Regions from separate parts of the Williamsia phyllosphaerae genome, predicted to be linked through region 1. Evidence: riboswitches for the same ligand, from Rfam matches in the RefSeq annotation. Region 1 holds a riboswitch; the other holds the start of a gene.
What was found. A riboswitch is a leader RNA that binds a small molecule or an ion and turns the genes downstream of it on or off. The one in region 1 is predicted to bind cyclic di-AMP.

Region 1 (14,799 bases):
TTGCGGTCCTCGTCACCATCACGGTGGTGGGCCGCGACACCGTCAGGCGGCGGGCTCGGCCCGGGTCGAACCGGGTTCGACGACCGGCTCCGCGGTCCCCTCTGCAGCCTTCTTGAGGCTGGCCGCGTAGAGGTCGACGTACTTCTGCCCGCTCAGTCGCATCAGCTCGTACATGATCTCGTCGGTCACCGCGCGCTCGATGAAACGGTTGCCGTTCATGCCCTCGTAGCGCGAGAAGTCCAGCGGCTTGCCGATCCGGACGGTGATCCGGGTGGGTCGCGGGAACGTGGTCCCCGGCGGGTTGAGCTTGTCGGTGTTGATCATCGCCACCGGGATGACCGGTACCCCGGTCTCCATCGCGATCCGGGCCAGGCCGGTCTTGCCCTTGAACAACCGACCGTCGGGCGAACGTGTGCCCTCCGGGTACATCCCCATCAACTGGCCGTCCTCGAGCTTGCGACGAGCCGAGATCAGTGCGTTCTCGGCCGCATCCGCGCCGGACCGGTCGATCGGGATCTGTCCCACGGCGGTGAAGAACCACCTCTGGAACCGTCCCTTGAGACCGGTTCCGGTGAAGTACTCGCTCTTGGCGAGGAAGTAGATACGACGCGGACTCGCCATCGGCAGGTAGAAGCTGTCGACGACGGCGAGGTGGTTGCTGGCCAGGATGGCCGGACCGTTCTCGGGGAGGTTCTCCACGCCCTCGACGCGGGGCCGGCCGGCCAGGTTCAGGATCGGGCCCAACAGAACATACTTGAACAGCCAGTACCACATAGCCCAGCAACTCCGATCGACCCGATGTGCCAACGCATTTCTCGTGTGACTCTACCCACCGGCGGTCGGCGCGGGCACCCTGCGCAGATCACTGCGGGCGATGTCGGCCGCACCGATCATCCCGGCCGCCTCGCCCAGCTGCGTTCCGCGGATCCGCGCCAGCCGTCGGTGCCCGGATCCGGTGAGCATCGCGCCGTAGTGTTCGCGTGCCTCGTCGAGGAACAGACCACTCGACGCGCCGACGCCGCCGGCCAGCACGATGAGGTCGGGATCGAAGATGTCGCCGATCATGGCCAGCCCCTGACCGAGCCACCGTGCGAACTCGGCGACCGCGGCCACGCCGACCGGGTCTCCGTCGGCCGCCGCCGCGGACACGCGCCGCCCGGTCAACGAACCGGGGTCCTCTGCGGTCTCCCGTGCCAACAGGCTGGACCGATAGGCGCCGTCGGCGACCAGTTCCACCACGCTGTCCACGAGTGCGGTGCCGCTGCAATACCGTTCCCAGCAGCCGAACTTGCCGCACGAGCACACCCGACCGCCAGGCACGACGCACAGGTGCCCGAGCTCGGGCGCGACGCCGTGGCTGCCGCGGTAGAGGCGCCCCTCGAGCAGCAGTCCGGCACCGATGCCGGTTCCGATGGCCAGCACCAGGGTGTTGTGGCCGCCGCCGGCGGCGCCGAAGCGGCGTTCGGCGACCGCGGCCGCGTTCGCGTCGTGCTCGAGGGAGACCGGCAGCCCGATCCGTGCACTCATCTCCGCGCCAACTGCGACCTCACGCCACGGCAGGTGTGGGGAGAACCGGATCATCGACCGGTCCGGGGTCAGGAAACCCGCCACCGCCAGGCCGACCGCCTCGACCGGCCACCGAGAGCGGAGTTCTGCGACGAGGCGGTCGAGACACTTCTCCAGGGCCGGTGCGGTGGGCGGTGTCTGCGCCCGCACCTTGTCGAGGATCTCGCCGCGTGCGTCGACCACGGCGGCGCGGATACTCGTGCCACCGATGTCTATGCCGATCGTGTGCGTGGTCACCACTGCGGTTCGCCCATCTCCACCTCGACCGCGATGGGTTGGAATCCGGTGGCCGGCCGGGTCGGATGTCCCGGAGCGCTGCGACCGCGGGCACCCATCGCCTCGTCGAGGGCGGCCGAGATGGCCTCGAGCACCGCGATGATCGCCGCGATGATGTTGGTGGCGAACTCCCCGATCTCGGTGATCACCGTGTCGACGGTCGCGCGGATCGCCGGTCCGAGATCGGCGGAACCGCCCTCGCGGGGGTCACGGTCGCTGATCACGGTGGCGGCGAACTGCTCCACCCGCTCGAGGAGTCCGAGGACGAGAGTGCGCACCGGATCCGCGTCGGGGGTGTCGCCCCCGGCACTGTCGGACATCATCACTCCCCTCCGATCGCTGTCGTCATCATGTCGTGCCTACTCGCAGGCACCTCGACTCCGGCGCTAGCGGGCGCCCTACTCCCCGTCGACCTCGGGGTCGTGGCGAGGCCAGACCCGCGGATCGGGCTGGAATCGGATGTTCAGCATCCCATCCTCCCATCGTGCGTCGCGCACCGAACACCGGCGCAGCACCGAGGGCAGCGGGACACGGTGCCGGAAGCCGCTGACCGTCACCAGCAGGTCGTCCCCGGAGCGCCCCAGCGCGAGGGTGCGCGGATCCGGGAGCGGCTGGCGCCACCGGAGACGGTAGACCGCGGACAGTCCAGAACCCGAGAGCCGGTCGACCTCAGCGGCACGCGACCCGGCCTGCGGTCCGGGCGCGTCGGAGAAGTCGACCCCGATCTTGCGCAGTGCGGCAACCGTGCGCGGCGGCGACGAGAGCAGCTGCGCGACAACCGTTGTCAGGTCGGGATGGTCGCGTGCGAGTTCGGCGTCGAGCGCATCGTCGTCCCCGGGGCGTCCGGCGCCGGGGTTACCGATCAGCGACGACGTGGAGATCCCCATGAGCGCGAGCACCGCGAGGTGTCGCTGCGCCATCTCACGCCCGTGGACGCCCGGGGGCACCACCAGGTGCGCGTGGACACATGTCGGGTCGACGAGCAGACCGATGATGTCCTCGCAGTCGGCGACGAGGGCGTCGACCACGGCCGCGGCCCCGGTCAACTTCGGGTTCTCCGATGCGCCCGCCAGTCGACGGTGTCGGGGCCAGATCTTCTCCAGGTACCCGGCGACGAGCTCGGCGACCCCGAGGAACGCCACCGCGTCCACACTGCCCGAGCAGTCCACGACGACCCGTTCCCAGGCACCGGAGACGGCCTCGTCGCGGATACGGCGCCAGGCCAGCAGTTGTTCGATCCCAGGTAGACCGGTCAGCTCGTCGGGGTCGATCTCGCTGACCCCCGCCGCCGCGCCGCCGCCGGCCAGCGCCATCGGTCCGCGCAGGAGGGCCCACACGTCACCGAGCAGGGCCAGGGTGTCGATCTCGAGCAGACTCGCGCGCTGCGACACCGGGATCGGCTGTCCCGGCGTCGAATACACACCGAACACGCGGGACGCCTGACGGAACCGGTCCAGGGTGACGAGCAGTGTGCGACCGTCGGACCCGCCGTCACCCGAGCGCGGCGGGGCGACGGCCGCCGCGGCGGCGACCGTCGAGACGCCGGCCCCCCCTGGGCCGATCACGAGGTGGATGGGCGCGAGATCGATCAGCCTTCGACCCTCTTCTTGAGTTCTTTGAGCGCGGCGTCGGTGATGGCCTTCTCGGCCCGGCGCTTCAGGGCACCGATGATCGGGATCGCGAGGTCCACCATCAGTTCGTAGGTGACCTTGGTGGATCCGGACGCCTGCTGCACCAGCGAGTACCGGCCGTGCTGGGCGGTCTGCAGGTCACTGCTGACGAGATCCCATTCGACGGCGTTGCCGTCCGGGGTCCAGGTGTAGGACAGCTCGTAGGTGTCGCGCAGCACGCCGGCGTCGAGGGTGAACCGCACCTGCCTCGCCCGCCTGCCGTCGCCGGGATCGATGATCTCCACCTTGTTCGCCGCCGACACCCACTCCGGGTAGCGGTCGAAGTCGGCGATAACCGACATGATCGCGTCCGCGTCGGCGTTGATGACGATGGACTGCTCGGTTCTGTCTGCCATCGGACCTCAGTTCCTCCCCGCAGCCGGGTCGCCGATCGAACGGCCGGCCTCGAGACGATTCTTGACCTCGGTCGACATGACCCGCCCGGCCACCCTGCGATCGTGATTCAGGTGTGCCAACCGGTCGCCGAGTGCGCGACCGCCGCTGGGCAGTATCTCATCGGGTTCGGCGTGCAGGAAGTAGTGCAGGACGAACCCGTCGAGAACGGCCTGGCACCACACCTCCATCGTGCCGACCACACCCCCGGCGACCGTCCACCGGAAGCCCTGCTCGGCGCGGTCCTCGACCACCGACAGCGTCAGATCGGGCCACCAGCGCCGCCAGTGCGCCCGATCGCCGAGGACCTCACGCACCGCGTGGGGTGACGCGGCGACGAAGGTCTCGTCCGCGACCTGGATGCTGCTCACCGCACTAGCTTCACACACCGACCGTCCGCGTCGTACACGCTCCCGCGGCGACCGGCGTCGTCCACCTCGCCCCGGTGGCACCCCGGCGAGGCTTAGGCTTGCGGTCAGGGCCGATCGCGGCCTGTCTGCCATCGCAACCATGGAGGTCGGCATGCGCGAACACAGCGTGCCCGCGACATTCGAGATCAGCCCGGATGACCACTGCGGAAACATCATCGTCGACATCGCCGGGAAAGATCCCGACCAGGTGGTGTTTCGGGTCGCCGACGGGTCCGACTGGAAGCCGCTGACGGCGAAGGATCTGACCGCGCAGATCGATGCCGTGGCCAAAGGCCTTGTCGCACAGGGCGTGGCAGCCGGCGATCGGGTCGCGCTGCTGTCGTCGACGCGGCCGGAGTGGTCCATCATCGACTTCGCCATCTGGTCGGCGGGCGCGGTGACGGTGCCCATCTACGACTCGTCCTCGGGCGGACAGATCGACTGGATCCTGCAGGACTCCGAGGCGACCGCCCTGATCATCGAGAACGACGAGCACCGTTCCATCGTGGAGGATCTCGAGCACGGCCTGTCCTCGGTGCGTCGGATCTATCAGATCGACGGGCCCGCCGGTTCCGACGGTGCGGTCGCCGAGCTCACCGAGCAGGGCGCCGATGTCGACGCCGACGAGATCACCGCGCGCCGATCCGGTGTCACCTCGTCGGATCCGGCCACCCTGATCTACACCTCGGGGACGACCGGTCGACCCAAGGGCTGCATGCTGACCCACTCGAACCTGCTCAGCGAGACCGCGGCGGTCCTGCAGTCCGATCTGCGCGAACTGCTCCAACCCGGCTCGCGGACCCTGATGTTCCTGCCGATGGCCCATGTGTTGGCGCGCGCCATCACGATCGTCGCGATCCAGAGCGGCACCGAAGTGGGCTTCACCAGCGACATCCCGAAGTTGGTGGCGCACTTCGGCGAATTCCGTCCCGACTTCATCCTGTCGGTGCCCCGCGTGTTCGAGAAGGTCTACAACACCGCGCGCCAGAACTCCGGGGGCGGGCCACGCGAGAAGCTCTTCGACGCCGCGGCCGACACCGCCGTCGAGTACAGCCGCGCCCTCGACAACGGGGGCCCGGGACTCCTCCTGCGGGGCCGGCACGCCGCGTTCGACCGGCTCGTCTACTCCAAGCTCCGCGACGCCCTCGGCGGACGGTGTCGCCTGGCCATCTCCGGCGGTGCGCCGCTCGGGGAACGTCTGGGGCACTTCTACCGCGGTATGGGTGTGCCGATCTGCGAAGGCTACGGACTGACCGAGACGACCGCGGCGTTCTCGGTCAACACACCCGACGCGCAGCGCATCGGTACCGTTGGGAAGCCGTTGGGCGGCAACACCGTACGCATCGCCGAGGATGGCGAGGTCATGCTGTCCGGCGGCGTCGTCTTCGACGGCTACTGGCGAAACCAGGAGGCCACCGACGAGGCGCTGACCGACGGATGGTTCCACACCGGCGACCTCGGCAGCGTCGACGACGACGGCTACATCACCATCAGCGGCCGCAAGAAGGAACTCATCGTCACCGCGGGCGGCAAGAACGTCTCCCCCGCCGGCATCGAGGACGCGATGCGCTCGGAACCACTGGTGTCACAGGCGATGCTGGTGGGCGACGGTCGCCCGTTCATCGGAGCGCTCGTCACGATCGACCCGGACGAGTTCTCGAAGTGGAAGTCCGGTGCGGGCAAGTCGGACTCGGCGCAGGTCGCCGACCTCGTCGACGATCCCGATCTGCGCGAGGTCATCTCGGCGGCGGTCGAGAAGGCCAACCGCACCGTGTCCCACGCCGAGGGTGTCAAGAAGTTCCGGATCCTGCCCGAGGACTTCACCGAGTCCTCCGGCGAGATGACCCCCACGATGAAGATGAAGCGATCGGTCATCACCGACAAGTTCTCCGACGAGATAGAGGCGCTGTACGGCCGCTGAGTCTCCCCTGCGCTACAGCAGGGTCGCGAGCCGTCGGGCCATCGACCGCCACTGCCAGTTCTCGACGACCCACTCGCGCCCGGCCGCACCCATGGCTGCGGCGCGAGCGGGGTCGGCGAGGATGTCGGCGACGGTGCCTGCGACCGCGGCGACGTCGCGTCCGTCGACGACCTCACCGGTCACCCCGCGGCGCACGGTCTCCGGCGCACCGCCGGATGTTCCGGCGACCACCGGTATCCCACTGGCCGAGGCCTCGAGGTAGACGATGCCGAACCCCTCGACGTCGAGCCCGCGTCCGCGGGTGCGCGCGGGCATGGCGAAGACGTCGGCGGCCGCGTGGTACGCCGGTACGTCGTCCGAGTCGACCGAGCCGGTCAGGATGACGTGATCGGCGACGCCTGCGTGCAGCGCGCGTCGTTGCAACTCCTCGCGATACGGCCCACCTCCGACGATGAGCAACCGGGCGCCCGGGACCCGCTCCCGAATCGCGGGAAGGGCGTCGATCAACACGTCCTGCCCCTTGCGGGGCACCAGTCGCGACAGACACAGGATCACCGGGGCGTCGCCGAGATCATGCCGCTCCCGGATCCGGTTGCGTGAGTCCGGGTTCGGGGCGAAGCGCACGGTGTCCACACCCGGTGGCACATGCTCGAGTGCGGCATCGGCCCCGAAGGCGGCGGCGAACCGTCCACGGGTGTAGGTGCTGACGAACGTGACCACGTCGGCATGGGTGCCGATGTGTCGCAGGGTCTGGCGGGCCGCGGGCAGCATGGACCATCCCACCTCGTGACCGTGGGTACTGGCCACCACGCGACGCGCCCCCGCCGCCCGCACCGCGGGGGCGAGCACCGCGAGCGGTGCGGCCGCGCCGAACCAGACGGTGTCGATGGCGTGGGAACGCACGAGCGCAGCGGCACGGCGTGCGACGAACGGGGTGGGGAGCATCAGTCCCGTGCGGTGGCGGACGACCTCATAGGGTTGCGCGCTGTCGAAGGCGGCGTCCCCACGCCAACGGGGTGCATAGACGGTGATCTGCCCGGCGGGGAGTCGGTCGACCAGATTCTGCAGATACGACTGGATTCCGCCGGGGCGCGGCGGAAAATCGTTGGTGATCAACAACGTCCGGTGCATCACCGGAGTCACGATAGGCGAACCTGCTCGGTCAACCACGTCCGCCATCCCGCCAGCACCGTGGAACCGGGCGCACCGAGTTGAGACTGCATCGCGGCGGCCTGCGCGGCCGCGGTGCTGGGGCCGGTGGCGAGGGCCAGGTAGAGCGAACGGAGCTTCGCGTCGCCGTATTCACCCGCGACGTAGGCGGCGAACGACCAGGCGCTCTGATACGCGATCGGCGCCTGTGGACCGGAGACCGTGAAGGCCGCGTCGGTCGGCAGCGCGGCAGGGGCGCCCCCGGCGGCGACCTGTGCCGCGAAGTCGGGAGCGGCGTCGGACAGACGCCGGTAGGTGCCCTTGCGCCCCACGTATTCCGCCACCCCTTCGGTGACCCATTTGGCCGAGGTGGGCGCGGTCTTGGTGCGGGCCGCGACGTGGGTCATCTCATGGCGCAGCACCACGTCGAGAGCGGGACCGGCCAGTCCGGTCACCGATCCCGGGGTGAACACGATCCGCTGCCCCTCGGTGAACCCGTCGACCGCATCGGCGGACGCGGAGACCGTCGCGGCGGCGGCCGCGCTCGAGTCGGCTCCCACACTGCCCGACAGGGCCGCGAACGCAGAGTTCGAGTCGGTCGCGATCAGCACCGCGCGCTGGGGCCACTGCGTGCCCCAGAAAGCGCTCACCGCCGCCACGGCACCGGGCAACGACGCCGTCAGTCGGGTGGCCAACGCAGCGCTGTCCGGGTATCCGAGGACGACCGACTCGCCGCCCGCGGTGGCCGCGCGCGTCGCCCGGACACCCGGGAAGTCCCAGAACTGGGGGGTGGGCGCCGGTTCACCCTGGATGGGCCCGGCGTCGCCGACGACCTTCCAGCTGTCGTCGTAGCGGGCCAGGACCAGAGGTCGGACGACATCGACGGGTGGTTCGTCGACACCGGCGAGCGCGTACTGCAACCCGACCGGTGCGATCCATGAATCGGAGCTGCCCTCGTCATCCAGACGCGTCTGGAGGTCGGTGGGCACGAGGACCTCGCCGAGGGCCGTCGTCCGATCGATCCGGTACCGGAACGTCGCCATGCCGGCGGCCTGGACGTTGATGGTCTGCTGCTCGAGCGACGCCCGGAACTCCGGTGTGGCCGCGGGATCGACGAGTGCGTCGACCGCGGCGGTGTCACCCGCGCGCTGAGCGGTGGTGAGCTTGTCGAGGGTGGCGAGGACCGAGGACTCGCGCTGGTCCTCGTAGACGTTGGCCTGCGAGGTGGGCCCCGCGTCCGGTTCCGCCGACGACCCGCAGCCCGCGAGGGTCACCGTGGCGGCGACCATGCCGACGGCGACGAGACGCATGCGCAACCGCCGGGCCGATCGCGTCGACCGAGGGAACCCGGACCGCACGGTCAGTATCGCCGGGCGGACTTGTAGGGCCCCGCCTCGTCGAGCGGGGCGACCTTGACCGGGACACCGAACGTGGATGCGTGCACCACGTAACCGTCGCCGATGTACATCCCGACGTGACTGGCGTCCGCGTAGTAGATCACCAGGTCACCTGGCTTCAGGTCGTCACGCGCCACGGGTGTTCCGCCGGCGAGCTGCGCCTCACTGGATCGGGGGAGGACCTTGCCCGCCTGCTTGTACGCCCACACCATCAGGCCGGAGCAGTCGAACTGTCCCGGCCCGGTGGCACCCCAGACGTACGGATCGCCGATGCGGGTGAGCGCCGCCGAGACGGCCACTGCCTCGGCCGCGGTTCCCTTGGCCACCAACGACGCATCGAAATCGATCACAGGGCCCCGCAGAGCGGCGAGCTGCTTCCCGGTGAGGGACTCGTACACCGCCTTGACCTGGACTATCTGCAGCTGCAGATCACTCTGCTTGGACTGGAGGTCCGCGCGGCGCTTGTCGACGGCGGCGACGGCGTCAGCTGCTCTGCGACCCGCGGCCGTGGCCGCGTCACGCGCCTTCGTCGCGGCCGAGCTGGCCGTCCGATAGGCCTTGAGGTCCCGCACGGTCTGACGGGACACCATCTCGAGTCCGGACATCTGATCGAGCAACGACTGCGGGGAGTCGGAGACGAGAACGGCGTAGAGCCGGTTGACCCGGGCGCCGCGGTAGCTGGCGCGGACGAGGCCGTCGACACGCCCCTGCAGTTCGTCGAGCCGGGTCGAGAGACCGTCGAGAGTCTTGGTCGCGGCTGCCACCCCGGCCTTGGACTCCGACACCGCGCGCCGCCCGGCGGCGAGCTGGATCTCCGCGTTGTGCATGGCCTCGGCGGATTTCTCGGCTTCGCGGCCGAGCGAGTTGTAGCGGGTCAGCAGCTGGTCGGGGCTGCGGGGCGAGGGGTCGGCGCCTGCGGACGATCCGAACCCCAGCGCGATGACGAGCGTGGTCAGCACCACCGACGTGAGCAGTCGCATGACCACTGCCGCTCGATTCACACGCACTTGGTCGATCCCCACTTCCACTGCACCCGATCCCACATCATCGACAAACCATCACTGCCGGGAACCGCCGACATCTCCAGCCATCCGACCATCGACGATCGTGGCGCGTGAACTCCCCCTCCGCCCACGGAAGGATATGCCGGGACGGGGAGCGATCTCGGCGTTTCCGACGATCTCGGATCGGACGTCGCGCATCGACGCCGACGGTCAGTAGCGACGTGCGCCGTAGAAGGACATGGAATCCAGGCTGGCCTTCTGGACCGGGACACCCTCGGTGGAGGAATGCACGATCTTGTTGTTGCCGATGTAGATACCGGCGTGCGATCCGCCGAGGAAGATGACCACGTCGCCGGGGCGCAGGTCCTTCTTGGCGACCGGCGTGCCGCCACCGAGCTGGCCGTAGCTGTCACGCGGGATGGTCTTGCCGGCCTGCTTGTAGGCCCAGTAGACGAGTCCGGAGCAGTCGAAGGCGGTCGGGCCCGCGGCGCCGTAGACATACGGCGAGCCGATACGGGTCAGCGCAGCCGATGCGGCGCGCTTGCCGGTCGCGCCCACGTTGCCGAACAGGTTCGGTGACGTCTGCGGTCCCTTCGGCTTGGACTTGAACTGCGGCGGCACCTGCTTCTCGGTGATGCCGGGGACCTCGAAGGTGCCGATGCCGGGGATGTTGACCGGTGCCGCGAGTGCCGGGCCGGCTCCCATGGCCACGGTGCCCAGGGCGATCGAGCCGGTGACCACGGCGTTGCGTGCTGTCTTCAGACCGGAGTTCGGCTGTTCCAAACGGTGTTTCGCCACGAAGCGAGTTCTCCTCTAGTTCTTCCTCAGCCGCCTACCGAGTTAGCTGTCGGATTCGGGCCGGAAGAGTGGCCCTACCCGCTTGCGCCTGCTGCCTCGCCCCGGATGACCGGGTCTTCGGCGGTGCGTGGCACAAGGGGGATTCACCCCGATCGGACGTGGTCCGAAGTGATGGTTCCCCGGTTCGTCCCGCAGGACGATTGAGCGGCGACCAGACGATCCGCTCCGTTGTGAAGCGGGTTACTCCGTAAGGTCTCGGAAAGGTTACGAAACGTCGCCCGCATCTGTCCACCGGGACACATCTTCGGTGCGTCGTGGTTCGAATCCTCAACTCGCGCGGAGTCTGCGCACGTTCTCGTGACCGTCGACTCCCTGACCACCGTGTTCCCGGACGATGGGCAGGTCGTGCGCGGACGCACCCACCATCCCGGCCGCGACGAAGGCGTCGATGGCGAGATGGAGACGATCGGCCTCTCGGGCTGCGGATGCGTCGGCGCCGATCGGGCCATCGGCACCGTTTATGGTGGTGGGGGCCGCGAAGAACACCGTCATCATGCATCCGTCGCAGGCACGGGGACGGCCTGGGCAGGTCCCGCAGTCGAGCTGCATTGTGATCTCCATCTCATTTACGAAGTTGCTGGAATCAACCGGCCCGAGGACCCGGTGCGAGCCCTCGAGGCTCTCGTCGGCGACGTTAACGACACCCTCCGACAACGCCCACCGGCGTCGAACCGCACGTCCCGACGCAGGTCTCGGGAATCAGGCGTGTCAGTCGGTCGAACTAGTGTTCGCCTCATGGGTCTCCCTGATCACCTTGACCTCGATGTTCACACCAGCACCACTGGCCTCGTGGGCACCACCGAGCCGAGCGTCGACGACGCCAGCGATCCGGCCGTACTCGGCACCCAGCTGTCGTTCGACACGATCGGCGACGCCGGCTTCGATCCCCCACTGTTCGAGACGACGTTCGTGATCGTCGACCTCGAGACCACGGGCGGCAGCGCCGCGACGGACCGCATCACCGAGATCGGGGCGGTCAAGGTGCGCGGCGGGGAGATCCTGGGCGAACTGGCGACGCTGGTCGACCCGGGACGGGCCATCCCCCAACACATCGTTGCGCTCACCGGTATCACCGAGGCGATGGTGTACCGGGCGCCCCGGATCGACGAGGTGCTGCCCGCCTTCCTCGAGTTCGCGCAGGGCTGCGTGCTCGTCGCGCACAACGCCGGCTTCGACATGTCCTTCCTGAGGGCGGCGGCGGCGGAGCTCGGGCACCCCTGGACGTTCCGGCGGGTGCTGTGCACGGTGAAGCTCGCCCGCAGGGTGCTCCCCCGCGACGAGGCACCGACGGTGAAGCTCTCCGCGCTGGCCCGACACTTCGCCGTCGCCACCACTCCCACGCACCGCGCCCTCGACGACGCACGGGCCACCGTGGAGGTCATGCACGCACTGTTCGAGCGGGTGGGCAACCTCGGAGTGCACAGCTACCGGGAGCTGATCGACTTCCTGCCGGGGCTGAGCACCGCGCAGCGCGCCAAACGGCAGATGACCGACCATCTGCCCGCCCGTCCGGGCGTCTACCTGTTCCGCGGCCCGTCCGGCGAGGTCCTCTACGTCGGGACCGCCGTCGACCTGCGACGCCGCACCCGGCAGTACTTCACCGGATCGGAGACCCGCGCCCGGATGCGCGAGATGGTGACGCTGGCGGTCTCGATCGATCACGTCGAGTGTGCTCATCGCCTCGAGGCGGGTGTCCGGGAGCTACGACTGCTGGCCGCGCACGCCCCGGCCTACAACCGTCGGTCGAAATCCCCGCACCGGGGGTGGTGGGTCTGCCTCACCGAGGAGCCGTTCCCCCGCCTCAAGGTCAGCCAGAACCCGACGACGGTCGCCGTCGGGCCGATCCGTGTCCGCGGAGACGCCGCCGCGGTGGCCGACCTCATCGCCACCGTCACCCGCCTGCGGTCGTGCACCCGTCGACTCTCCTCGAGCGCGGCCCACACCTGCACGGTCACCGCCGACGGTCGCCGCCCGGTCGGTGGCTGTCACGCGGCGTCGGACACCCCGGTCGACGCCGGCGGCTACACCCCGGCCGTCGAGCGGGCCACAGCCCTGATGACCGGAGACGACGACGCGCCGCTGCGGACCGTGCTCGACCGGCTGCACACGCTGGCGTCGGCGGAGATGTTCGAGACCGCTGCGCGGCTGCGTGATCGCCTCGCGGTCACCCTCGCCGGGTTGGAGCGGTGCCAACGCCTCACCGCCCTGTGTCGGATAGCGGAGCTCGTCGCCGCGAGACCGGACGGCAGCGGCGGATGGGAACTCGCGGTGATCCGCCACGGCCGACTCGCCAGCGCGGGTGTGGCCACGCGCGGGGTCGCACCGATGCAGGTGGCGCAGTCGTTGGCGCTCGCCGCGGAGACCGTGGTCCCCGGGCCGGGACCGTTGCGGGGCGCCGCCGCCGAGGAGGCCGCCCTCGTCTACGCCTGGCTGGTCACACCGGGATCCCGGATCGTCTGCAGCACAGCGCCGTTCATGCTGCCGGTGGCCGCCGCGGCGCGGTGGGGCGACTGGCGCCGGACCGTGGCGACCGCGCACGCCCGCTCGCGCGAGCTGGTGGCTCTCGCCGGCTGACGGACCGGTGCATCGCGGTTGGGACATCGCCCCGGGACGTCGGTGCATACAGTGGCCCGATGATCACGGCCATCGTCCTCATCACCGCCGACGTGCACACCATCCCCGAGACGGCCCAGGCGATCGCCGACGTCGACGGGGTCCGCGAGGTCTACTCCTGCGCCGGGGACGTCGATCTGATCGCGACGATCGCCGTCCGCGACCACGAACAGATCGCCGACGTGGTCACCGGCACCATCAACCGGATCGACGGCGTGCGTCACACGGCCACGCACATCGCGTTCAAGACCTACTCGAGCTCCGACATCGAGGACGGCTTCTCCATCGGCGAGTGATCTGCCTTTGACCACCCGCCGTCGACCATCCGACGTGGTGCTCAGCCCGTGATGCGCACCCAGCGGTCCAGGACCTCGGTCGCGGCACCGGAGTCGATCGCCTCGGACACGCGGGCGATCGCCGCGGTGAACCGCGCGTAGAGGTCGTCGTCGAACGCACCCGGGTCGAGTTCGACGGGCGTATCGCCGGCGAGGTCGTAGGCGACGATCGCGCCGGCCGCGTTGAGCAGCACCGCGTCTCGCACCGGACCGGTGGCGCCCGCGAAGGTCTCCCGGGCCACGCGTGCGTTGAAGACCGCGTCACCGCCGGTCAGAGCGCCCGGCGCGCACAGCGACAACCCGACGCGGGTGGGGTCGAACGACATCGCTCGCACGGTGCCCCCGTGGGCGAGCCAGATCGACGACGTCGTGGTCATGGTCAGCTCGTCGAGACCGTCGTCACCGCGGACGACGAGAACCGAGTTGCCTCGCTCGGCGAACGCATCGGCGATCACCGGCGCGAGGTCGGCGAACGCACAGCCGACGAGCCCACTGCGCGGCTGCGCCGGGTTCGTCAGCGGACCGAGGACGTTGAACACCGTCGGGATACCGATCTCCTTGCGCGGCGCACCGGCGAAGCGCAGTGCCGGGTGATAGACCGGCGCGAAGCAGAAACCGATGCCCGCCTGCGCCACCGACCGCGCCACGTCCTGCGCGCCCAGCCCGATGGCGACGCCCAGTTCTTCGAGCACGTCGGCGCCACCGCTGCGTGACGACGCGGACCGGTTGCCGTGTTTGATGACCGGCACGCCGGTCGCGGCGACGACGACCGAACTCATCGTGGAGATGTTGACGGTGTTGGACCGGTCCCCGCCGGTACCGACGATGTCCACGGCGTGTTGATCGAGGTGCACGCGCACCGCGTGCCCCAACATCGACGCGGCGAGACCGTTGAGTTCAGCGGCGACCGGGCCCTTCATCTTCATCGCGACCCCGAAGGCGGCGATCTGCGCGGCGGTCGCGTTGTCGGACATGATCTCGTTCATCACCCACCGGGCGTCGTCGGCCGAGAGATCCCGCCCGTCGACGAGGGTGCCCAGGATGTTCGGCCAGGTCGCGTCCATGGGAGTGCAGCGTATTCGTAGGCCGACGGGATCGGACATCCGAGTGCGGCGAGCCGACCCGGTCTGCGGCGAGCTCAGTGCGGCGGTCGCTGCAACACCTGCCAGCCGAGCACCGTCCCGTCGTGGCGCGCGCCGAGTCCGGC
Region 2 (14,799 bases), on a different contig from region 1:
TCGTCGACTTCGTGGGCGCGGTACGCAACCACGACGGCGGTCGGGACGTGGGCGCGCTCCACTACACCGCCCATCCGAGCGCAGGCGAGGTCATCGCCCGTGTCGTCGCCGACGTCGCCGCGACCGCCGAGGGGGTACGCGCCGTCGCGGTGTCGCATCGGGTCGGCGACCTGGAGATCGGTGACGCGGCTCTGGTCGTCGCCGTCGCGGCCGATCACCGCGGTGCGGCGTTCGCGACGTGCGCGCGGATGGTCGACGCGGTCAAGGACGCCCTACCGGTCTGGAAGCACCAGATCTTCGCCGACGGCAGCGACGAATGGGTCGGCTCGGCCTGACGCCCTCCCGCCGAGCGGGCCGAAACACCCCGCCGAACGTGCCGAAACGACCCGTCGAGCGTGCGCTGGTCGCCCGGGCGGAGCTCTTAGGCACGCTCGACGGGTGATTACGGCACGATCGACGGGTGTTTACGGCACGGTCGGGGCGTGTTCAGGCTCGGCGGCCCGGGAATTGGAAAAGGACCCCGCACGGGACAGATGTCCTCGTGCGGGGTCCTTCGTCTGTGTGATCGACGCAGTGCGTCAGATCAGGGCAGCAGTCCCTTGAACTGGTTGAACAGCGCGAGCTGGCCGTCGTCGAGCTGAACGCCGCTCTTCTTGGCCTGCTCCCAGAGCGCGGTGACCGCGGGGTCGACCTTCTGCTCGGCGAGTGCCTCGTCGACCTTCTTGTTGGCCTCGGACTGAGCGGCCGGTGCCTCCGGGGTCTTGAGCTCCGGTGCCTTCACGCTCGGCAGCTTCGGCAGGTCGACCGGGGTGGTGCTGCGGGGGGTCGGTGCGCCGAGCCCGGTGCCACACACCGGCCATGCGCCCTTGCCCTGGCCCGCGAGGACCTTCTCGGCCACTGCGATCTGCTGTTCCTTGGTGGCCTGGTTGGCCGAGGGGGCGTACTGGGTACCACCGTGGCCGGCCCAGGTGCTGGGGCTGAACTGCAGCCCGCCCTGGTAGCCGTTACCGGTGTTGATACCCCAGTTGCCGCCTGACTCACACTGAGCGACCTGGCTCCACTCGGAATCGGTGGCTGCAGCTGCGTTGCCGACTCCCAGAAGCATGCTGGCGCCGCCGCCGAGGACAGCGGAGGTGACCGCTACGCGGGCGACGGTACGGGTGGTGGAGGTCGGCTTGCGATGACGTCCGGACATATACAGGTATTCCTCTCTCCACGCGCCTACGAAGTGAGCTGTCGGGTTCGGGCTGAGAGGTTGCCCGGCTCCACAGGTGGAGCTTCACCCCAAGGGATCTCGGCGATGACTCGCCGGGATCCCGGTTCTCGAAAGGAGATGTGGGTCCCCCGTCCTCGTTCCTGAATTCGTGATCGGTGACCCTGTCCACGGAACGAGGTTTGGCGCGGAGGACGGGGAGTTTGTGTTTCGGGTGTGGCAGCAGGTGCAGCCGTCGCAGACGCTACGTGGTCCTCGCGTACGTGTCATACGTTCGTCGCGCAAAGGATTTCAAGTGTCGCGAGCTGGTCTCGGCGAGTACCCGTGCGTCCCCGCAGGCCACGGGGCTGACAGCAAGTTCGTGTCCTCCCTGTGACCCTTCTGTGATGTGACCAACGCCACACCTCATCCGAACGGATGACGTCCTCAGGTGGGAATACGAGTTTCGCAGAGCGCAACGCGGTCGCAGAGAAGAGTGATCAGCCGCCGGCGAACGGCGGCAGGACCTCGACCAACGAGCACGGTGCGAGCGCCCTGTCGCGGTCGCGGACGGCCATCGAATCCCGCAGATACGAACAGCGGAGCAGGACGCGCGCGAGGTCGGGGTTGTCCGTGCCGAGGGCGGTCTCCAGATCGCCGACGGTGGCGTCGTGGGGGAGTTCGACGACATCGGTCGCGCGACCCGCCGCGGCCTTGGCGGCGGCGAAGAACCGGACCTCGATGCGCAGCACCGAACTCGTGGTGGCCTCGACGGTCATCTCAGCCGCCGATGGCCGACATCGGCCGTGTCGGCTGTAGGAAGGACGGGTCGTTGATCGCGTGACCGGGTAGCTTGCCCCAGGTGGCCCGTCGCCAGGCCATCGCGATCTCGGCGTCGTCGGCACCGCCGCGCACGAGGCCGCGCAGATCGGTCTCGGTTGTCGAGAACAGGCAGGTCCGCAGCGCGCCGTCCGCGGTGAGCCGGGTCCGGTCGCAATCGCCGCAGAACGGTCGCGTCACCGAGGCGATGATGCCCACCCGGGCGTCGACCATCGCACCGTCGCGTCCGGGCATCCGATGGCCCCGTACGACCCAGGTCTCTGCGGGGGCCGAACCACGTGGTCGCGGGTCGGCGTCGAGGTCGAATTCGCGGGAGAGCCGCTCGTGGACCATGTCGGCGGTGATCATGTCCGACCGTGACCAGGTGTGTCCGGCGTCGAGGGGCATCTGCTCGATGATCCGCAACGCATAGCCGTTGTCCAGGCACATCCGCAGCAGCGCGGGAGCGTCGTCGAGTCCGCCGTCGGGGCTCAGGACGGCGTTGATCTTCACCGGGGACAGTCCGGCCTCACGCGCGGCCGCCAACCCGTCGAGCACGTCGTCGAGGCGGTCACGGCGGGTGATGGCGGCGAACCGGTCGCGATCGAGCGTGTCGAGGGAGACGTTGACGCGGTCGAGGCCGGCCGCGGCCAGTCGGGACGCGTGGCGACGCAGTCCGAGCCCGTTCGTGGTGACGGCCATCTCGGGACGCGGATCGAGACGCGCAACGGCCTCGATGATCTCGGGGAGATCCTTGCGCAGCAGGGGTTCGCCGCCGGTGAAGCGAATGGCGGTCACGCCCAGGTCGCCGACGGCGATCCCGATCAGTCGCACCAGCTCGGCGGTGTCGAGCACGTCCGACCGGGGCAGCCAGTCCAGTCCCTCGGCCGGCATGCAGTAGGTGCAGCGCAGGTTGCAGCGATCGGTAAGCGAGACCCGCAGATCACGCGTCGTCCGACCGAACGTGTCCACCATCGGTCCCGACGTGGGCATACCGGATGTGCCCGACACGTCGGCGTCATCCGGGTCCGGCCCACGTCGTATGCCCGTGGGCATACCCAGGGCGATGGCTGTCATGTCCCCAGCCTACTGACGGGTGCCGATCAGGCGCGCGCCTCGAGGGCTCGGAAGGTGCTCGCGTGGAACACCAGCGGTTCGATCGTCGGGTCCGCACTCAGCGCCTCGATCTCCAGGAGCACGAGGTTGTGGTCGCCCGCGGGGAATTCGTTGTAGAGACTGCAGGAGAGCACCGCGGCCGCGCCCGGGATGAACAGTGCGCCGTTGTCGCTGACCTGGGGGGCGATGCCGTCGAAACGGTGCTCGGCGGATCCGGCGAGCTGCCGGCAGAGCAGATCCTGGCTGGCCGCGAAGACGCTCACGCCGATCCGGGGCGCATCTCGCAGTTTCGGCCAGGTGCTCGACGTGTGCTGCACGCACAGCGACACCAACGGTGGGTCGAGGGAGACGGTCGCGAACGAACTCGCGGCCATGCCCACCGGCGCGGAGTCGATCTGCGCACACACCGCGACCACGCCGGACGGGAAGCAGCTGTAGGCGGCGCGCAGGGCGTCGCCGTCCGTGCCCGGGGCCAGATCGATGTGGTCGGCGCTCATCGCTGCCTCCGACCCGACCGCAATGCGAACACGATGGCCAGAACGAAGCCGATCGGGGTCCCCAGCGTGAGGAGGTAGACCCCGATGGGGGCACGGTCGCCGTCGGCGAGGGCGGGGTAGGCGAACATCGTGACGATGGCGACGACGCCGATCGCGAACAGGACCAGAGCTGCGTGCAGCAGACGATCCCCGGGTTGTCCAGGCATACCGATGACGGTAGAGCAGGGGACGCCGCGCCTGCCAACCGAACTCCACGCGGCGGGCGCCTGGCCGCTCGGTCGCGTAAAAACCTGGACATTCCCTGCGTAGAATGGTCCCGTAGCGCTCCGACGTGTGGGACCCAGGTCGCCACGTCGGGCGCTTTATTCGTGCCGTGGTTCGTCGTCGACGTATCGCGGCACGATCCGACACAGACAAAAGTTGAGGGTGAGTTCGGTGCCAACCGGCAAGGTGAAGTGGTACGACGCGGAGAAGGGCTTCGGCTTCCTGTCCCAGGAGGACGGCGAGGACGTCTACGTTCGATCGAGCGCCCTCGCGGGCGGGGTCGAAGCGCTCAAGCCCGGGCAGCGTGTCGAGTTCGGCATGGCCGCGGGCCGTCGTGGTCCGCAGGCGTTGTCGGTGACGGTGCTCGAGCCCGCGCCCAGCGTCGCGAAGAACGCGCGCGAGGCTGCCGCGGCGGCTCGTGAGCCGGTCAAGCGCCACTCGCCCGACGAGCTGCACGGCATGGTCGCCGATCTGATCACGTTGCTCGAGAACAAGATCCAGCCCGACCTACGCCACGGCAAATACCCGGATCGCAAGACCGCGCAGCGCATCTCCGAGGTCGTTCGTGCGGTCGCCAAGGAGCTCGAGCACTAGGTCTGCTGACTGCGGGGCTTCCGCACCGTCAGCGTGTGAAACTCGTGCGGTGGTCGGCAAAAAAGCCGCCGACGGTGCGGAAGCCGATCGTCGAGTGTGCGCTGTCTCGTGGGCATGTCACGTACCGCTGCGAGCACACTCGGCGACCGTTTCCACACAGTCAGCGCGTGTAGCGGGCACCCCGGAACTCGAGCACAGTCGGGCGAGGCAGGGCGAGTTCTAACCGTTGTAGGGCTGAAGCTCCACACCGCTGGTTGCCATGAACGCCTGCGGCACCTGCGTGCCCTCGGGCAGCGTGTTGATCGACCAGAAGCCTCGGGTGATCGGTGCCCCTGCCGTGTCGGTACGGCCGGACGGCAGGCGTACCTCGATGTTGGTCAGCAGACGTTCCTTGGTCGAGCGGACCGTGAACGAGTACTTCTCGTCCGGCCCGTAGAACTCCGGGGGCTGCTGCTCGAAACCCCTGGGCGTCAGGAACTCCAGCGTCAGGGCCCACGGCGCGTCGAAGATGCCGCGTGAGAGCGCCACGATGATCGACTTCCCGGCGGGCACCGGGACGCGGGGCGCGAACGTGCCCTCGGCACCCTTCTTGCAGTTCGACAGGTCGATCTCGCACAGGATGGTCGGCTCGACGTGCACGAGGGACTTGCCGGTGGTCGCCTGCAGGTACGGCACCTCTTCGTCGTCGTTGTTGAGGACGAGGAGAGTGACCGCGGTGCCGACAACGGCGACGAACAGGAAACCGACGATGGTGGCGATGGCGAGGAACTTCTTCTCGCCTGCCTTGAGGGTGAACACGGTGCGGTCAGAATCCGTTCTCGTGGGTGTCGACGCGGGTGTCGGGATGCGACGGTCTGGGGCGGGTCATGTGTGGGTCCATGCGGATGCTGCCGGTCGGCATCGCCTGGTCGGGACGTTTGCCGCCGAAGCCGGGGACGAGCGTGGAACCGCGATTGGTGATGGCTGTCTGCGCGAACCCGAGAGCCAACAGCACGGAGACGACGGTGAACCCGATCCACAGTGTCGGTGGCAGCAACACCCCGAGCGCGGCACCGAACACCCACGACAATTGCAGTACCGACTCCGACCGCCCGAACGCCGACGCACGCGATTCCTCGGGCAGGTCGTCCTGGATCGACGAGTCGAGGCACACCTTGCCGATCGCGCTGGTCCCCGAGGCGACCAACGCGGCGAGCGCGGCGAAGAGGATCGACCCGAAGACGGCCGCGAGAACCGCCGCCACGAGACTGGCCGCGGTCACCGACACGACGATGCGTTGCGGGTTCTTCAGTTCCAGTCGGGTGCCGGTGGCGTTGCCGACGAAGTTTCCGACGCCGGCGGCGGCACCCACCGCGCCGAGCAACGCGAACTGCATCCACCCGGAATGGGTGCCCTGGTTCGATTTCGCGTAGAACGCGATGTAGAGAACCAGGAACCCGGTGAGGATGCGAATGGTCGCGTTTCCCCACAGTCCGGTGAGGACGTTGCGGCCCAACGGTTGTCGCATCTTCGCGGCCAGTGCGGCCGGTGTGAAGGTCCGCTGCTTGCCCGGCTGCGCCTCGGGCTCACCGTGATAGGTGAACGTCGCGGGGATCTCACCCTCGGTGACCTCCACCCACGACGGGATCCGCATGCACAGCACAGCGCCCGCGGTGGCGATGATGGCCAGGAACACCATCGCCCCGGGTAGATGCAGCGGCAGGAACCGGCCGAGCAGGGTCTCGAAGAGTGCGGCGAGACCGCCGCCCAGGATGGTCCCGCCGACCAACCCGAACGTCGTGAGTCGGGAGTTCACCCGGACGAGGTCGATCGTCGGCGGCAACACCCGTGGGGTGACCGCCGATTTCAGCACACCGAACGACTTGGACAGCACCAGGAGCCCCAGCGCACAGGGATAGAGCACCCAGGGGTCGTAGACGAGTTGGTTGGACGCGGAGTCCCATCCGCAGTTCGCCATGATCAGCAACGCCAGCAGGACACGGACACCGAAGGTCGACGCCATCGCGATGCGTCGACCCTTCTGGAACCGGTCGAGGGCCGGGCCGATCAAGGGTGCGATGAGCGCGAACGGTGCGATCGTCAGCATCAGGTACAGCGCGACCTTGCCCTTCGACTCCGCGCTCGCGGCGGCGAAGAACAGGGTGTTTGCCAGGGCCACGGTCATCGCCGCGTCGACGGCGAAGTTCACGATCGTCGGATAGGTGAGCGCGGTCAGCCCTGAGCGGTCGGCGCCGTCGGCGGTGGCGGCGCGATGGATCCGGCTGATGCCCTTCGATGTCAGCTCGCGTCCCCGGAACGCCGCCACGCGGGTGACGGTCAGCTTGCGGGGCATCGCCCTCGACGCATCGGGTGCGAGGGAGTCGTCGGGTCCGGGGCCGGGAGGGGGACGATGACCGGCCGCACCGGGATGCCCGTCGGCGGGATCCAACGGATCGAGATGCGGGTTGTGGGTCGGCGGCGGGCGGTAGGCCGACGCGCGATGAGGGGTGTCGGCCGGATAGTTCGCCGCTCCGGGGTGTTCCACCGTCGGCATCCGACGTGTTTCGGAGGGCCGACCCGTCGAGGTTCCACCGGGAGCACGGCCGCGGCGGGGCGTGGGTCGCGGTACGCGACGCTGGTGGGGTCGGTTCACCGTGTCGATTGTTCCCTATCCCCAGACAGCGACCAACCCGCAACACCCTGTGTCGGCCGGTATACGGCAGAATGGGGGCGTGGATATTGTGACGAGCCCGGCTGCCGTCGATTCGGTGGGCAGCGACATGCCTGCTGAGGTCGAGGCCCGGCTGACCGCTGCCGTCGATGCGGCCCGGTCGGCGGTGGAGGCATCCGGTGAGGGTGCGGTCGGCGCGCACATCCGTGCGGTGACCGAGGGCGACTGCACCGTCACGCACTACTTCGAGGCCGACATCACCGGTTACCGCGGGTGGGTCTGGTGCGCCGTGCTGGCGTCCTCTCCCGACACCGAGTCCGGCCCCGGCGAGATCACGGTCAGCGAGATCGCCCTGTTGCCGGGCGGCGACGCACTGACCGCTCCGTCCTGGGTGCCGTGGATCGAGCGCATCGCGCCCGGCGATCTCAGCCCCGGCGATGTGCTCGCCGCGCCCGCCGACGATGTCCGTCTGGTGCCCAATCACATCGACACCGCCGAGCTGACCTCGACAGGTGATCTCGACGAGGTGTCCGACGTGGCACTCGAGCTCGGACTCGGGCGCAGCCGCGTGCTCAGCCGTGAGGGTCGCGACGACGCCGCCCAGCGGTGGTTCGAGGGCCCGCGCGGACCCGAGTCCGACATGGCCACGGCCAGCCGACTGCACTGCGGCACCTGCGGTTTCTACCTCCCCGTGGCCGGATCGCTGCGCGTCGCCTTCGGCGTCTGCGCCAACGAATACGCCTCCGACGGACAGGTCGTCTCGGCCGAGTTCGGTTGCGGCGCACACTCGGACGCGGAGGCCCCGTCCGGTGAGGGGTCACCCGCATACGACGCCTACGACGACGGCGCCATCGAGATCGTCGCCGCGAGCGACTGACCACCTCCGACGTGGCCGAGTTCGATCCGTTCGACACCGCCACGATCCGACACGGGGTCCTCGAGTCCTGGCGACTCTCGGCGACCCGTCTCGCCGAGGACGCCGCCTCCGAGTCCGACCTCGTCGAGATCGGCTATCGGGACCGATTGCTCACCGAGCTCGCGGCCAACGCCGCCGATGCGGCCGTCGACCGTGACGGCGAACTCGCGATCTGGGCCACGCCCGACAATCTGCTGCACGTGGCGAACACCGGTGCGCCGCTGAGCGGGTCGGGTGTCGCGGCACTCGCGGCCCTGCGGGTGTCGGCCAAGACCGCCGGACCCGATTCGTCCACCCGCTCATCGGTGGGTCGGTTCGGAGTCGGGTTCAGCTCGGTCGCGGCGGTCGGGGTCGAGGTCGCCATCCGCTCCGCTCGCGGCGGCGTGGTCTTTGGGACACGTCGGACCGCCGACGCGCTCGCCGACGCCGGCATCCCGGCCGGTGAGCGTGTGCCGATGCTGCGGCTGCCGTGGCCCGATCCTGTCTCTCCGACTGCAGGTTTCGACACCGAGGTGGTCATCGAGCTCCGACCCGGTCTAAATGCCGCCGACCTCGTCGCCGCGATGGACGCGCAGGTCGAGACCCTGCTGCTCGAACTGACCGCGCTGCGGGCGATCACATGCGGATCCCGGCGCGTCGAGCGGACGGTCACGACCGCGGACGGTGTCGACACCGTCGTCGTCGGCGAGCGGTCGTGGGTAGGGGTGCGGACACCCCACGCGCGATGGCTGATGCCGGGAACGCCCACCCGACCCCGTCCGCTGCACGGCGAGGTCCTCCATGCCCCGACCCGCACCGACGTCGAACTCACCCTGCCCGCGCTCTGCATCGCCGACATCGCGCTCACCCCCGACCGACGCGGGCTGCACCCCGACGCCGACATCGCCGGTGTGGCAACGGGATACCACCATCTCGCCCTGGCGCTCGACCCCGTCGAGCGCCTGGCCGTCGTGCCGACACCGGGCTTCGCGGCCGGCCGGGTCGACGACGCGTTGCGCACCGCGGTCCTCGACGACCTCATCGGTTCCCGGTGGTTGCCCACCGCCGACGACTCTCTGGCGCAACCCGACCGGGCGGTGGTCCTCGCCGGTCTCACCGAGAGCCTCGGCGCGTTGCTCGCCGACGTTCTCGACGGTCTGGTGCACCCGTCGTTGTCCGACACCGCATCCCTGCCTGCACTGAGGTCGCTGCGGGTGGAGCAGATCACCCTCGCCGATGTCGTCGAGCGGCTGACCGGGATGACGCGCGAACCGGCGTGGTGGAGTTCGCTCTACGACGCGTTGACGCCACTCATCGTCGACGACCGTGCCGCCGGTGAGATCGGGGCGATACCGGTCCCGCGCTCGGACGGGCGGGTGTCCATCGGGGCGCGCGGTCTGGTCATCGCCGATGCGCACGAGACGACCTCCGACGACGCACCGGGAGTGGCGATCTCGTGGCTGCCGACCGTGCACCCCGACGCCGCCCATCCGCTGCTGGAACGGCTCGGTGCACGGCGGATGACCGTCGGCGAGATCGTCGACGACCCGGCTCTGCGCGCCGCCATCGACACCGCCGACGACGATGCGGTCACCGAGGAGGTGCTCGCGCTCCTCGCCACCGATCCGCACGCGCCGGTACCGGAGTGGCTCGGCGGCCTCCTCGTCCCCGACACCGACGACGAACTGCGACCCGCCGACGAACTGTTGCTGCCGGACAGTCCGCTGGCCTCGGTGCTCGCGCCCGACTCGCCGTTCGGCATCGTCGACGCCGCCACCGTGGCCCGTCACGGGCCGGAGGTGTTGCGCCGCATCGGCATCGGGTGGGGTTTCACCCTGATCGCCGACGAACTCCCGGCCGGCCCCGACCACGACCTGCCCGACGAGAACCGATGGTGGGACTCCCTCGACACCGAGCCGCAGCAGATGACCGCCGTCCGTGACCTTGACCTCGTCGACTCCGACCGCTGGCATCGTGCGCTGAGTCTGCTGGTCGACGACCCGACGATCGCCGCCACCCTGACCGACCGCACCGGCTACACCGCCTGGTGGCTGCGTACCTTCGCCGAGATCGACGGTCGCCCACTCGGACATCTCAGGGCCCCCGACGACGTCGACCTGACCGGACTCCTCGACCCGATCGACCATCCCGACGCCGACCGTTTCGCCGGAGCGCTGGCCGGGGCGACGATCGAGTCCGACGACCATGCCGCACTGGTCCTCCGGCACCTCGGTGACCCGGACCGCGCCATCGCCCCGGGCGTCGCCGCCCACGCACATTCGGCCCTGATGCTCGCCCACCGGCGTCGGATCATCGACCTCGACCGGCTCGACGCGCCGACCGCGGTCCGCACGCTGGCCGGGACGACCTCCGACACCGCGCTCGTCCTCGACCGCCCGTGGATGCTGCAGGTCCTCGACCCGGCCGAGACCGTCATCTGCGCCCCGCCGATCGACGCCGGAGCGGCGGCCGGACTCGCGACGGTCCTCGACATCCCCACCGCAAGCGAGGAATTGCGCACCGAGATCGTCGATCACGATGCCGTGACGACCACGTGGCGCGACTCGCCGACCGCACTCGCCGACGCGATCACCCGGGGTGCGCCCGCCGCGTCGGGCACGGTGGTGATCCACGACCGGCTGCGGATCGAGGTGCGCCGCGGTGAGCGACGCCGACTCGTGGACGTGACCTGGTGGGTCGACGACACCGGGATCCACCATCTCCTCGCCCCCGCCCCGACGACACCGACGACACCGAAGGCCTAGGCACCAGCAGAATGCAGTTCCCCGCACTGGAGATCGACCACGACATCACCGACTGGGTGGTCGATCACCGTCTCGACTGGCTCGAGACCCCGTTCCATGTCATCACCACCGTCGGCAACACCCTGTCGATGACGATCATCGCGATCGTCGCAGGTCTGCTGTTCGCCCGGTCGGACCGACGCTCGCAGGCCTGGCTGATCGTGACCGGTTCCGCCACCGGCTATTTCGTGATGGTCGGGCTCAAACACCTCTTCGCCCGGGACAGACCACCGCGGGCCGACCGCCTCGTCGACATCGACACCTACGCGTTCCCGTCCGGCCACGCGATGATGTCGGCCCTGGTGCTGGGCCTCATCGCGGTGGCGCTGCTGCAGGGCACGCCGTGGATCCGCCGCCACCGCGCAGTCCTGCTGATCGCCCCCGCGGCGTCGCTGCTCATCGGCGCGTCCCGGGTGTACCTCGGGGTGCACTGGGCGTCCGACGTGGTCGGCGGGTGGCTGTTCGCGCTCGTCTGGATCGGTGTCGCGGTCGCGGCGCAGCGGTTCCTAGCCCAGACCCTGCTGCGCCGAACGGTCGCCGCGTCGGCTGGCGCGCCTCTGGACGAGGAAGATCGTCGTACCGAACAACCCGACGCCGAGCCCGATCAGGCAGCTGATGAGCGTCGTGGTGCTGCCGATGCCGGTGACCCCGACGACGATCGTGGCGATGAGCCAGAGCGGCATCCCGATGTAGATCACCACCTGAGGTGAACCCAGCCACGCCGGTAATGCGGGCAGGGCCGCGGGCGCAGGCCCGGTGGAGGCCGGATCGGGGGGAGTGGTCATGCGCCCAGGGTAAGGTCACCCGCGCACACCGGACAATGATCGAGCCCACCGAGAGAGGTTTGCGCCCGTGTCGCTGAGTGGCCGCACCGCCGCCGTCCCCACCGCCGTGTCGGGACGCATCGACCGATATTTCAAGATCACCGAACGGGAGTCGACGATCGGCCGCGAGATGCGTGGCGGACTCGTCACGTTCTTCACGATGGCCTACATCGTGGTGCTCAACCCGATCATCATCGGCGGTGTCGCGGGCAGCAACCGCAACGCCGACGTGCTGGGCAACATCCTCCCGATCGCCGCCGTCGCCGCGGTGACGGCGCTGGTGGCCGGCGTGATGTCGATCCTGTTCGGCGTGGTGGCCAACTACCCCTTCGCGATCGCGACCGGCCTGGGCATCAACAGCCTGCTGGCGGTGACCATCGTCCCCGACGTCACCTGGCCCGAGGCCATGGGACTGGTCGTCATCGACGGCATCATCATCGTGCTGCTCGCCGTCACCGGCCTGCGCACACGCGTCTTCACGGCCATACCGCCGGAACTCAAGGCGGCGATCGCCGCAGGCATCGGCTGCTTCATCGCGTTCATCGGGCTGGTCGACTCCGGTTTCGTCACGCGTGTCCCGGACGCCGCCGACACCACCGTCCCGGTGGGCCTCGGCGTCGGCAACTCGGTCACCACCCTGCCCGCCCTGATCTTCGTGATCGGTGTGCTGCTGATGGGAATCCTGGTCGTGCGCAAGGTCCGTGGCGGACTGCTGATCGGCATTGTGGTCACCACCGCCATCGCGATGATCGTGCAGTCCTTCGCCGATCTCGGGCCGTCGACGACCGACCGTTCCGGCTGGAGCCTGAACATCCCGCAGTGGCCGGGCAGCGTCGGCGGTCTGCCGGACCTCAGCCTGGTCGGCGACGTCAGCATCTTCGGGGCGTTCGTCCGCATCGGGGTCCTGTCGGCGTCGGTGCTCGTGTTCGCGCTGGTGCTGTCGAACTTCTTCGACGCCATGGGCACCATGACCGGCCTCGGCAAGGAGGCCGGTCTCACCGACCCCGACGACAACCTGCCGAACGTCGGCCGCGCACTGGTGGTCGAGGGAGCGGGCGCGATCGTCGGCGGTGCGGCGTCCTCGTCGTCGAACACCGTCTTCGTCGAGTCGGCCTCCGGTATCGCCGAGGGTGCTCGGACCGGACTGGCCAACGTCGTCACCGGCCTGCTGTTCCTGGTCGCGATGTTCTTCACGCCGCTGTACTCGGTCGTCCCCCTCGAGGCGGCCGCGCCGGCGCTGGTCGTGGTGGGCGCCATGATGATCGCGCAGATCCGGTCGATCGACCTCACGCGTTTCGAGGTGGCGCTGCCGTGCTTCCTCACCATCGTGGTGATGCCGTTCACCTACTCGATCGCCAACGGGATCGGCGTGGGGTTCATCACCTGGGTGGTCCTGGCGACCGCGCGGGGCCGGATCCGGTCGGTCCACCCGCTGTTGTGGGTGGTGGCCGTCCTGTTCGTCCTGTATTTCGCAAAGGGCCCGATCGAGTCGCTACTGGACGGTTGATCAAGTGCCCGTGAGCATGACGAGAATGCGCGCCACATCGCTAGTTCGGCATGCATTACACAATGTGTGACCTATTGTTGAGCCCGTGAACGCCAAAGACGACAAACTGGCCAGTGACCTGGCTCTGGCCGTGGTACGGCTGGCCCGGCACCTTCGTGGCCGACGGGCATCGTCGACGGTGTCGCTGACGCAGCTGTCCGCACTGTCGACGCTGCAGCGAGAAGGGCCGATGACGCCGGGCGCCATGGCCGCTCAGGAGCGTGTCCAGCCGCCGTCGATGACCCGCGTCATCGCGTCGTTGGCCGACCTGGGAATGGTCAAGCGCGATCCGCACCCGACCGACGGACGCCAGGTGATCGTCACGCTGTCGGATCTGGGCAACGAGGTCATCACCGACGAGGCCAATGCCCGCGAGGAGTGGCTCCGCGGGGAACTCGGCAAGCTCGACGGCGACGATCTCACCACGCTGCGCAAGGCCGTGGAGATCATGTCGACGCTCGTCTCCAGCAGCGACTGACTCTGCACCGCCGGTCGCTGTGACCGGCGCAGGTCTCACCACGTGAGCCGGTCGTCCGAAAAATCCGCTTTTTAGCAGCGGTAACATCAGTGTGTGCCGTTGCCCCTGATGTTCTCCTCGCTCGGGGTGCGCAACTATCGACTCTGGGCCGGTGGCCAGGTCGTCTCACTCGTCGGTACGTGGATGCAGCGCATCGCCCAGGATTGGTTGGTGCTGCACCTCTCCGGCGGCAACGGCCTCGCCGTCGGCATCGTCATGGCGCTGCAGTTCGGTCCCACCGCGGTGCTGTCGATGCCGGCGGGCGCACTGGCCGACCGCTACGACAAACGCAAAATCCTCCTCGGCACCCAGGTGGGCATGGCGGTGTGCGCGCTCGTCCTGGGGGTGTCGGACACCCTCGGCATGGCCACCCTGGGACAGGTCTACGTCCTGTCGTTCGCGCTCGGGGCCATCTCGGCGATCGACGCACCGGTGCGGCAGTCCTTCGCCATCGAGATGGTCGGTCCCGAACATCTGCCCAACGCCGTTGCCCTGAACTCGATGACGTTCAACCTCGCACGCATCATCGGCCCCGCGATCGCGGGCGTGCTGATCAACCTGATCGGCACCGGACCGGTCTTCCTGGTCAACGTCGTCAGTTTCGTCGCGGTGATCATCGGTCTGCTGATGATGCGACCCGGGGACCTGATCCGTTCGGACAAACCCGCGGGCCGGGGGTCGGTGCGGAGCGGGATCGCCTATGTCCGTGGACATCCGCACCTGGTGGTGGTGCTGTCCACGGTGTTCGTGGTCGCGACGTTCGGGATGAACTTCCCGCTGTCGCTCGCACTGATGACCCGCAACACCTTCGCGGGATCGGCGGGCGGGTACGGCCTGCTCTCGACGATGCTGGCCGTGGGCACCCTCGCCGGTGCGACGCTCGCCGCGCGACGCCGATCCCCCGCCCGGCTACGCCACTTCCTCGCGGCGGCAACCGTGTTCGGTGTCCTCGAGGTGGTCGTGGGACTGATGCCGACCTTCTGGTTGGTCGCGATCATGCTCATCCCGGCCGGCGCGGCGGTGATCACGTTCAGCACCACCGCGATGAACATCGTGCAGCTGTCGGTGGACTCGTCGATGC

Region 2: another riboswitch for cyclic di-AMP. It lies ahead of IEV93_RS17455 (transglycosylase family protein); the one in region 1 lies ahead of IEV93_RS13085 (C40 family peptidase).

The regions. Positions count from the first base shown of each region.
Region 1 is NZ_BMCS01000001.1:2,788,422-2,803,220, reverse strand. Features, by position in the region: gene IEV93_RS13140 (glycosyltransferase 87 family protein) at 1-116, shown strand, start outside; gene IEV93_RS13135 (lysophospholipid acyltransferase family protein) at 43-774, opposite strand; gene IEV93_RS13130 (ROK family protein) at 826-1,803, opposite strand; gene IEV93_RS13125 (hypothetical protein) at 1,800-2,162, opposite strand; gene IEV93_RS13120 (ArsA family ATPase) at 2,241-3,407, opposite strand; gene IEV93_RS13115 (SRPBCC family protein) at 3,431-3,868, opposite strand; gene IEV93_RS13110 (hypothetical protein) at 3,875-4,276, opposite strand; gene IEV93_RS13105 (AMP-dependent synthetase/ligase) at 4,428-6,236, shown strand; gene IEV93_RS13100 (glycosyltransferase family 4 protein) at 6,249-7,367, opposite strand; gene IEV93_RS13095 (hypothetical protein) at 7,376-8,695, opposite strand; gene IEV93_RS13090 (C40 family peptidase) at 8,746-9,762, opposite strand; gene IEV93_RS13085 (C40 family peptidase) at 9,997-10,584, opposite strand; cyclic di-AMP (ydaO/yuaA leader) riboswitch at 10,601-10,801, opposite strand; gene IEV93_RS13080 (hypothetical protein) at 10,912-11,136, opposite strand; gene IEV93_RS13075 (DEDD exonuclease domain-containing protein) at 11,380-13,218, shown strand; gene IEV93_RS13070 (Lrp/AsnC family transcriptional regulator) at 13,278-13,553, shown strand; gene trpD (anthranilate phosphoribosyltransferase) at 13,595-14,656, opposite strand; gene IEV93_RS13060 (hypothetical protein) at 14,731-14,799, opposite strand, start outside.
Region 2 is NZ_BMCS01000002.1:752,458-767,256, reverse strand. Features, by position in the region: gene IEV93_RS17460 (molybdenum cofactor biosynthesis protein MoaE) at 1-335, shown strand, start outside; gene IEV93_RS17455 (transglycosylase family protein) at 584-1,195, opposite strand; cyclic di-AMP (ydaO/yuaA leader) riboswitch at 1,203-1,384, opposite strand; gene IEV93_RS17450 (MoaD/ThiS family protein) at 1,693-1,941, opposite strand; gene moaA (GTP 3',8-cyclase MoaA) at 1,973-3,004, opposite strand; gene IEV93_RS17440 (flavin reductase family protein) at 3,115-3,624, opposite strand; gene IEV93_RS17435 (hypothetical protein) at 3,621-3,830, opposite strand; gene IEV93_RS22690 (cold-shock protein) at 4,060-4,482, shown strand; gene IEV93_RS17425 (DUF2771 family protein) at 4,702-5,280, opposite strand; gene IEV93_RS17420 (MFS transporter) at 5,288-7,015, opposite strand; gene IEV93_RS17415 (DUF3027 domain-containing protein) at 7,242-8,009, shown strand; gene IEV93_RS17410 (sacsin N-terminal ATP-binding-like domain-containing protein) at 8,021-10,792, shown strand; partial or broken gene IEV93_RS22615 (phosphatase PAP2 family protein) at 10,804-11,316, shown strand; gene IEV93_RS22720 (DUF2530 domain-containing protein) at 11,338-11,514, opposite strand; gene IEV93_RS17395 (NCS2 family permease) at 11,723-13,162, shown strand; gene IEV93_RS17390 (Rv0880 family HTH-type transcriptional regulator) at 13,248-13,679, shown strand; gene IEV93_RS17385 (MFS transporter) at 13,788-14,799, shown strand, end outside.